Regions from separate parts of the Priestia sp. SRI_019 genome, predicted to be linked through region 1. Evidence: riboswitches for the same ligand, from Rfam matches in the RefSeq annotation. Region 1 holds a riboswitch; each other region holds the start of a gene.

Evidence for each region. A riboswitch is a leader RNA that binds a small molecule or an ion and turns the genes downstream of it on or off. The one in region 1 is predicted to bind ZMP and ZTP.
Region 2: it holds a riboswitch for ZMP and ZTP, as region 1 does, so the genes downstream of both, aimA (glutamate/serine transporter AimA) here and AC2YJL_RS24465 (phosphoribosylaminoimidazolecarboxamide formyltransferase) in region 1, are expected to answer to the same signal.
Region 3: it holds a riboswitch for ZMP and ZTP, as region 1 does, so the genes downstream of both, AC2YJL_RS12185 (phosphoglycerate dehydrogenase) here and AC2YJL_RS24465 (phosphoribosylaminoimidazolecarboxamide formyltransferase) in region 1, are expected to answer to the same signal.

The regions. Positions count from the first base shown of each region.
Region 1 covers NZ_JBYCZN010000007.1:34,565-37,848, forward strand. Annotated here, with positions in the region: gene yeiL (transcriptional regulator YeiL) at 1-430, shown strand, start outside; gene AC2YJL_RS24465 (phosphoribosylaminoimidazolecarboxamide formyltransferase) at 586-1,752, opposite strand; ZMP/ZTP riboswitch at 1,801-1,879, opposite strand; gene AC2YJL_RS24470 (DMT family transporter) at 2,042-2,953, opposite strand; gene AC2YJL_RS24475 (MerR family transcriptional regulator) at 2,943-3,284, opposite strand, start outside.
Region 2 covers NZ_JBYCZN010000003.1:194,779-198,062, forward strand. Annotated here, with positions in the region: gene AC2YJL_RS19320 (cupin domain-containing protein) at 103-702, opposite strand; ZMP/ZTP riboswitch at 1,088-1,166, shown strand; gene aimA (glutamate/serine transporter AimA) at 1,222-2,817, shown strand; gene AC2YJL_RS19330 (DUF5105 domain-containing protein) at 3,000-3,284, shown strand, end outside.
Region 3 covers NZ_JBYCZN010000002.1:363,916-367,199, forward strand. Annotated here, with positions in the region: gene AC2YJL_RS12180 (hypothetical protein) at 1-336, opposite strand, end outside; gene AC2YJL_RS12185 (phosphoglycerate dehydrogenase) at 470-1,669, opposite strand; ZMP/ZTP riboswitch at 1,838-1,916, opposite strand; gene htpG (molecular chaperone HtpG) at 2,127-3,284, shown strand, end outside.

The DNA.
Region 1 (3,284 bases):
TCCAACATTTATGGGGGAAGTGGAACTATTAAATTCACAACGATATGCTAAAGCCATACAAACTATCACAAAAACCATTTGTTTGGCTATTCCTATTGATACCTGTAAAAATAAGCTCTTAACAGATGTTATATTTCTCAGATATTTATGCAGTTTTTTAAGCGAGAAAGCAACTAGAATTTCAGCAAAGTATACACAAAATCAGGCCTATCCACTTGAGAACCGTCTTGCTGCTTTTATAATGTTGTCGGCTGATGATAACTTTTATAAAGAAAAACATACTGAAGTATGCGAATACCTGGGTGTATCATATCGCCATCTACTCCATGTACTAGCCCAACTATGTAAATCAAATACTATTGAAAAGCAGTCACGAGGCTACATTATTAGAGACAAAGAACGTTTGAAAAAATTAGCTGAATTAAATTAAAGACACTCATAATAACCTCGTTTCATAAGAAAGATAATTATATGTATATGATATAAAAGGTAGTTACCATAATCATATGTATCGAAAACAGTTTAAAAGAGCCAGTCCCTTTATAAGTCTTGGCTCTTTTGGACTAATTATATTTAATTCATAGCTCAATGATGGAATACACGTATACCTGAATGTGCCATGATCATCCCGTATTCATTTGCTGCCTGTGTAACTTGTTCATCTCGTAAAGAATTACCTGTTTGAACCACATATTTAACGCCACTTTGAGCCGCACGATCGATATTATCACGGAAAGGTAAAAAAGCGTCGGATGCATAGGAAACGCCTTTTAACCTTTTTAGCCATTCTCGTTTTTCACTCTTACTTAGCCTAGCAGGGACCTCCTCAAAACATTGTTTCCAGTGCTCATTTTCTACCTCAGTAATATCATCATTAAGCCATCCATCAATTGCATTATTCACTTCTACACGAGAAATGCCTTCTCTGAACTTCATGTTAAGGGCCCTTGGATGTTGTCTTAGCCACCATTTATCAGCTTTTTCAGCAGCCAACCTCGTACAATGAATACGGGACTGCTGTCCAGCACCAATTCCAATTGTTTGGCCATCTAATGCGAAACAAATGGAGTTTGATTGTGTATATTTTAATGTAATAAGAGCAACAAGAAGATCTCTCTTTGCATTTTTAGGAATATTACATTGAGTAGTAACAATACGATTAAAAACTTCTTTCCCAATCTGTACATCATTTCTTTGTTGTTCTAGAGTAATTCCAAATACCATTCTTTTTTCAATTGGGTCAGGCACATAGTTTGAATCAATCTCTAAAATTAGATATTTTCCTTTCTTTTTCTGTTTCAAAGCCTCTAATGCTTCTTGAGTGTAGCTTGGTGCAACAATCATATCAGAAACCTCTGTTTTGAGGAGAGTAGCTACAGTTATATCCACTTCATCACTAAAAGCAGCACAATCTCCAAACGATGACATCCTATCTGTCCCACGCGCTCTTGCATAAGCAATCGCTAAAGGAGACAGGCCTAGGCCTTCAACAAAATAGGATCCAGTAAGTGTCTCATTTAGTGGAGAGTACACAGCTGCACCTGCTGGACTTACGTGTTTAAAAGATGCAGCTGCAGGTTGACCAGTCGCCTGTCGAAGCTCTCGGACCAGTTGAAAAGCATTTAATGCATCTAGGAAGTTAATATAACTCGCCTCTCCATTTAAGATTTTAATAGGCGTGTTCTCAGCATTCTGAACGTTAGCTTTACTTTGATTTGGATTCATCCCATATCGTAAACAAATTTCTTTCACTTAAAAATCTCCTTTCTAAATAAAAAAAGTATTTGAACTCATGTTCAAATACTTTGCCCAGGCGTACGGCCGTTATCTATGTGCTTCCTCATGGTCCTCCATGTTTACGCCAGTAACACATAGTCTGTTTTATAAGAAAATTTTACATAATAAAAATAATTTTAACAATACCTTTATCCAAATTTTTCTTTTTTAATTATATATCATATACAAATCTAATTTACACAACAGGTATTACCGGTAGTAATAAAGTCTATATATTTTCTATATAGACTTTACCAATTTATTCTTATACTGAGGCTGAAATCTTTTGTTTTTTTCGTAAGCGTAAAAAGCCAGAAGCTGTTAAAACACCTACAATAACTAAACACGTACCTATCACTTGAGGTAATGTAATAAGGGCACCCGTTAAAATAGAAAGCATCATGGTGACGACTGGAACTAAATTAAAAAATAAAGACGTATTACTTGCACCAATCGTAGCCATTCCTTTATTCCACCACAAATAGCCTAATACACTTGTAAATAGAGCCATAAAGAGAATAGCTCCCCAAGCTGACCACGTAACGTGAGACAAGGGCTGAGGGCTTGGTGAAAAAGCTCCTAAGATTAAAAGACAAAGAGAACCAACAATCATTGTATAAGTAGTGGTCTCCATCGAAGAACTACCATTCAAATATTTTCTTCCTAATACACCATATAAAGCCCAACATAGATTCCCTGCTAAGATAAGTAAATCACCTTTAGAAATGGATAATGTTTGAATAATTTCTAACGAACCTTGCGTAAGGACAAGAATAACACCTACTAAAGCAAAAGAGATACCTACCATCTGTTGTTTTGTAATAGAATTCTTTAAAATAAAATAAGCAAAAATTGCAGTTACCAAAGGGTTAGTTCCCATGATGAGAGCCCCGTTTAAAGGAGACGTATATTGCATTCCTAAAAAGAAAAAAGCATTGAACCCAAAAATCCCTATGATGCCAAGTAAGATATACATTTTCCAATGAACCTTAATAGTTTTTGACTTTATTTGTTTCTGTAATCCTAATATAAGAACCATAACGAGTGCAGCAATGCCAAATCGCCATGCCGCAGCACTTGCAGGGGAGAAATACTGAACAGCATACTTAGCCAGGTTGAATGTAGCACCTGTAAATATAGCGAAACCTATCAACATAAGGTATATTCTACTTTTCATTTTTCAAGTCTCCAATCATTGTTTCATACGTCCCTAATTTCTCTTTTGTTACGTTCATAACTGTTTCAATCTCTTGTTTTTGTTTTTCTAGAAGAAGTAAATGTTTGTTTAAAATATCTGCCCTCGTTTGAATTTTTTTTAATTGAATGGCAGAAGAACCAATATTTTCTAGGAGACATCCATCCTTTAAAAATTCTTGAATATCCTCTAGAGACATTCCTGTTTGTTTTAATATTTTCATAAATTTGAGTAGACGAATTTCACCTTCCGTATATCTTCTTTTTCCACCTTTTCTTAATGGTGAAGACAATAACCCAATCTTTTCATAATA
Region 2 (3,284 bases), on a different contig from region 1:
ATATTGCTATTGCATCATAAGAAAAGAATTTGTATGTTCAAATAGAGATTCATGGAAAGAATAAAACAGAGCAAATAAAAAAACTAGACAATAAGTGCTTGTCTAGTTCCACCACTCTGTCAATGGTCCTTTGTCGCCATAAACAGGATCTGTTGTAGGAATAGGTACTTGTGCAATTTCATCAAATACGTGAGGGCGATCAGTTTGTTTTCCTGTTCGTAAATTGTAATCCATGCCCTCTGGATAAGCTCCAACCACTTTAAAATCAGCAGTTGACTGCAGACGCATATGCCCTGTTCCTGCAGGAAGTACGAGCACATCGCCAGCGTGCACCACGATATTTTCCCCCATATGTCCACCTAGTTTTAAACGTGCAGATCCGCTAATTACGCCTAGTGCTTCATGGGAATTGCTGTGGTAATGGTGAAAATCATGTATGCCACCTACCCAGCTGTTTTTCCAGTTGTGAGAATTAAAAATGCTCTCCACTTTCTCTTTCTTACTAATAAATACGTGTTCATACAATAAAACTGGAAGACGAGGGTGATTTGGAATGGTTCCGTCGTCATCAAAATAAAGAACTTTTACATTTGCATAATTCATAAGCATCCCTCTAACAATCTTTTTTCGTAATTTTCCCTGTTTTTTGCTTGCGTAAACAGAGAAGTTTGCTCGAAGTACTTCATTTGTTGCGAAGTGCATGATATGTAGGTTTTAACGTTTTCCTAAAAGAAGTCTCCCACTTCAAGCGTAGCTAAGTGGTGGACAGTTCACTTTAGTATCTTTTCTTCATATTGTATATAAGTAAAGGGTCTAGTGCAAGAATTCTATGGATATATAGCTGCTAATTCTTATTATGTAAATGAATACTATATATTAGTATAATCTTTAGAAGGTAATCTACTCGTGGAGTAAAAGAATCAAACAACAAGAAAAGATAGGATTTTAGTTATTTTTGTAATTAAAAAGAGGTTTTTAGAAGTTTTATTCGGAATTTTACGAATAATTTATTATCTTTATAAAAGTAATGTAAACATTTTTGTGTATTGAGTAATAGAAATGAATGTTATATACTGATAAAAAATATATTCCTATATGTGACTGGCGCAACATGGATGACCATGGGGGAGCATATAGCGTATAAGCCGCGCGCCTGGGCAAACACTTGAGAAATTTTCGCAAGTGTTTTTTTATTTTCCTAGGGAAGAGGAGTAGATTTGGATGAGCAATATGCAAAGGAAGATGGGAACATTTGCTTTAACCATGACAGGCATAGGTTCGATTATCGGTTCAGGGTGGCTGTTTGGAGCATGGAAAGCAGCTCAAATTGCGGGACCCGCGGCTATTTTTTCATGGGTTATTGGAATGGTGGTTATTTTGACCATTGCTCTATCATATGCTGAACTGGGCGCGATGTTTCCACAAGCAGGGGGGATGGTTAAATATCCTCAGTATTCACACGGATCATTTATTGGTTTTTTGGCTGCTTGGGCTAACTGGATTTCAATCGCTTCAACGATAACAGTGGAGGCTATTGCATCTGTGCAATATATGAGTACTTGGCCGTGGAAATGGGCTCGCTGGACTCACGAATTAGTAGATAATGGAATTTTGACGTCCAAGGGGTTGGCAGTTGCGTCTTTGTTATTATTCGTTTACTTTTTTATGAACTATTGGACGGTAAATCTCTTTGCTAAAGCAAACTCATTTATTACGATTGTTAAATTAATTATTCCTGGTTTAACGGCAGGGGCTTTATTTTTTGCTGGTTTTCATAGTGGAAACTTTTCAAGTGAGCATGGGGTTGCCCCTTATGGGTGGGCCAGTGTTTTAACGGCAGTGGCAACATCAGGTATTGTGTTTGCATTTAATGGGTTTCAAAGTCCTGTAAATATGGCAGGAGAAGCAAAATCACCTAATAAATCGATTCCGGTAGCTGTAATTGGTTCAATTTTTATTGCAGGAATTGTATACATTATATTGCAAATTGTTTTTATCGGAGCAGTAAGTCCGTCATCAATTGCTGATGGATGGAATCATTTGAATTTTAATTCTCCTTTTGCTGATTTAGCGATTGCGCTTGGAATTAACTGGCTAACAATTGTGTTATACGCAGACGCATTTGTTTCTCCTTCCGGCACAGGTGCTACATATACGGCAACTACTTCTAGAATGTTATACGGGATGCAGCAAAATGGATATTTGCCAAAGATATTTGGTACTCTTCATCCACTTTACAATGTCCCGCGCTCAGCTATGTGGCTAAATTTAGCAGCTTGCTTTTTGTTTCTCTTTTTATTTAGAGGATGGGGTGTCTTAGCAGAAGTGATCTCAGTAGCGACGCTTATCTCTTATATTATGGGTCCTGTAGCGCTTATAACATTAAGAAAAACGGCTTCACACTTTTACCGTCCATTTTATTTAAAAGGGGCATCAGTTATTGCGCCATGCGGCTTCGTTTTTGCTTCCTTGACGCTTTACTGGGCAAGGTGGCCACTTACAGGTGAAGTGATCTTTATTATGGCAATTGGCCTGCCTGTTTATTTTTATTACCAAGCGAAAAATAAATGGGTGGGCTTTAAAAAAGAATTTTTAACCGGGGCTTGGATGCTTATCTATTTAGCGTGCATGATTTTTATTTCCTACATAGGAAGCGAAAAATTCGGAGGCAAAAATATTTTGCCTTTCGGATGGGATATGCTAGTGATTGCTTGCGTATCATTAGCTTTTTATTACTGGGGAATTAAAAGTGGCAAAGCTAACCGATATATGAAAGAAGCTGAACAAATCAATCAAGAAAATTTTAAATCTAAATAAAAAAATACGAGCCCGTGCTCGTGTTTTTTTATTTAGGTGAGTGGAGAGTTTAGACTTAGTTTTTATCAAAATATTGTAAAAAATATAGATTTTAAGGTTTAAGTATTTATACAGAGGGAACCTTTATTTGGGATAAAGTTCTAAAAAAACAAAATAAAGGGGATTAGGCAGCTGTGAAAAAAATGAATGTTTTGGCTTTAGCTTTTGTACTTATGCTAGTATTAGCGGCTTGCAACAGTTCTAAGGAAACGGGAGGGTCCACTTCGGCTAAAAATAAGGCGATTGAAGTATCTATTGACAGCGCTTCTTACATTTTAGTAGATAGTGATGAAGGAGATACAAGTGAAGAAAAAGGGCTGTTGAAAGTTGATTTAAAAGTGAAAAATGTCTCCAAAAACAGTATATCTTTATCGGATTATGACGGTGTTTATTTGTACGAAGGAGATGAACAGCTGTCTCCAAAAACG
Region 3 (3,284 bases), on a different contig from region 1:
CTTTGAAAGCTGCTTCTGCAGGACCTCCAGCTTTTTGCTGTCTTCTTCATCAATCCATAGCCCTTCCGTAATACACACATCTGCTAGTTTGTTAATAGATTGAGCCGTCCAGTTTAAGCCGGCTGAAGAAACGGTTATTGTCAGTAAATCATTTTTTATTGCTAGAATAACTTGACACACATGGGTATAAGCATCAACTTTCTTTTGGATAAATGCTTTCCGAAGCTCTTGCTTGTATTGCTCTTTCGACATCACTACGGCTACGACAGACGTAATGAATGTTCCTGCCAGCGCGATGAGTGACCCTATCAAAATTCCTATCAGTTCTCCTGACAAAACGCTCACCTCTTTAAAGGTATTTCTATATGCTATGGGAATGAAGGAAATGATATGAAGATAAACACTATGTAAAAACAGCCCTAACTTTTCTAAGTTAGGGCTGCAACACTAAAATATGAGGGTAACCGAATTAGATAATACGACTTGTAATAATTCCTTCAATTTGACCAATTTTTTCTTCTAGCTCAGGCACAATCTCGTCACTTACTTGATTGTCAATATCGATCATTGTATACGCATATTCACCGCGGCTTCTGTTCACCATATCTGCGATGTTTAAATTGTAGTTTGAGAATACTTGCGTAAGTTGTCCTACCATATTCGGAACGTTGTGATGGAAAGCAGCTACGCGTTTTTTCCCAGTGTAAGGAAGAGATGCATTCGGGAAGTTCACTGAGTTTTTAACGTTTCCAGTTTCTAAGAAATTTTTCACTTGACGTGCTGCCATTACCGCACAGTTTTCTTCTGATTCTTGAGTTGATGCCCCTAAATGAGGAATTGGTACAACATTTTTCATGTTCAAGACATTTTGATTTGGGAAATCTGTAATGTATCGTCCAACTTTTCCACTTTCAAGAGCAGCTTTCATATCTTCTTCGTTTACAAGCTCACCGCGTGAGAAGTTCAAAATATGAACATCAGGTTTCATGATGCTAAACGTTTCTTTATTGAAAACACCTTTTGTGTCGTCCGTTAATGGAACGTGAACCGTAATATAGTCAGATGCTGCAAATAGTTCTTCTAGAGACATTGCACGCTGTACGTTGCGAGACAAATTCCAAGCTGTATTAACAGAAATGAATGGATCAAAACCAATTACGTCCATATCTAAATCAAGCGCGTCGTTTGCTACAAGAGCACCAATTGCACCTAAACCAATAACGCCTAATGTTTTACCTTTGATTTCTTTTCCAACAAACTGTTTTTTACCTGCTTCAACTAACTTAGGAATTTGATCACCTTGGCCGTCTAATCCTTTTGTCCATTCAACTCCAGCAAATAAGTTACGAGAAGAAGCCATAATTGTAGTTAAAACCATTTCTTTTACTGCGTTTGCATTAGCTCCTGGCGTATTAAATACAACGATACCTTGCTCCGTGCAAGCGTCCACCGGTATATTATTAACTCCTGCTCCAGCTCGTGCAATAGCTTTTAAATTTTGGTCAAATGCCATGCTGTGCATGTTAAAGCTACGCACGACAATCGCATCTGGATTTTCGCTGTCGTTGTCAATTTGATAACCTTCTTGATTAAAAACATTTAGACCTTTTTGTGCAATGTTGTTTAATGTTTTGATTGTTTGTACTTTTTCTAATGTTAATGTGCTCATTTTGTACTCTCCTCTGATTATCATCGTAATTTTACATGTTTTTACCTTTGGATAAAGGAACTTCATTTTTAATTTTTTTAAAAGTCTGGTTTTTTAGCCTACATGTCTGATAACTTCTATATCCTCTCCCCCTAAACAGAAAGAGGTAAGAGATATGTATTAATCCCTTACCTCTGCCCAGGCGAACGGCTACGTCACTATATGCTTCCTCACGGTTATCCGCGTTTCGCCAGTCACATATAGTCTTTGAAATTAAGTATATTCTAGCAAACTCTTTCAGAACGTTCAACCTTTTTTTAAAAGTTTGCTTTTTTCAGTCTAATTTTAAATCTCTTTAGTGAATCTCCTAATATATTGACAAATATCCTAATACATGTTAAATAAAAAGAGTGATTAGCACTCTATCCACTCAAGTGCTAATTATTTTATAAGCCCTATTTGGAAAGGAGAACTTCTTATGTCAAAAAAAGAATTCAAAGCCGAATCAAAGCGATTATTAGAGATGATGATTAATTCCATCTATTCTCAAAAAGAAGTATTTTTGAGAGAACTTCTATCAAATTCAAGCGATGCAATCGATAAAATTTATTACAAAGCCTTAACAGACGACTCCTTGCGTTTTAACAAAGAAAGCTATTACATAAAAGTAACACCACATAAAACTAACCGTACCTTAACCATTACGGATACTGGGATTGGCATGACGCAAGAAGAGCTTGAAAGCAGCTTGGGCACAATTGCGCGAAGCGGTTCCCTTGCGTTTAAAAATGAAAATGAAACAAAGGACGGACACACGATTATTGGCCAATTCGGCGTTGGGTTTTACGCAGCGTTTATGGTGGCAGATGTCGTAACGGTGATTAGTAAAGCGTTAGGCAGCAATGAAGCCTATAAATGGGAATCTACTGGTGCTGATGGTTATACAATTGAACCTTGCGAAAAAGAAACGGTTGGAACTCAAATCATTTTAAAAATCAAAGAAAATACAGAAGATGAAACATATGATGAGTATCTAGAAGAGTATCGTTTAAAAGAGATCATTAAAAAATATTCAGACTTTATCCGCTACCCGATTAAAATGGACATAACGGAAAAACGTCCTAAAGAAGGTTCTGATAACGAGCTAGAAGATTATACAGAAGAGCAAGTTATCAACAGTATGGTACCGATCTGGAAGAAAAACAAAAATGAATTGACTTCAGAAGACTATGAGCAGTTTTATTCAGAAAAGCGCTACGGGTTTGATAAACCGCTCACTCACCTTCACATTAATGTGGATGGAACGATTCGCTACAATGCTATTTTATTTATTCCAGAAAATAGTCCGTTTGATTACTACTCAAAAGAATTTGAAAAAGGACTTGAACTGTATTCAAACGGCGTATTAATTATGAATAAATGCGCAGATCTTCTTCCAGACTACTTTAGCTTCGTGAAAGGTATGGTAGATTCTGAAGATTTATCTCTTAATATTTCGCGTGAAATTTTACAGCAAGATCGCCAGCTTCAGCTGATTGCCAAAAACATCGGCAAGAAAATCAAAAATGAATTAAAAAGTTTGCTTAAAAACGAACGTGAAAAGTACGAGAAGTTTTATGAATCATTTGGCCGCCAG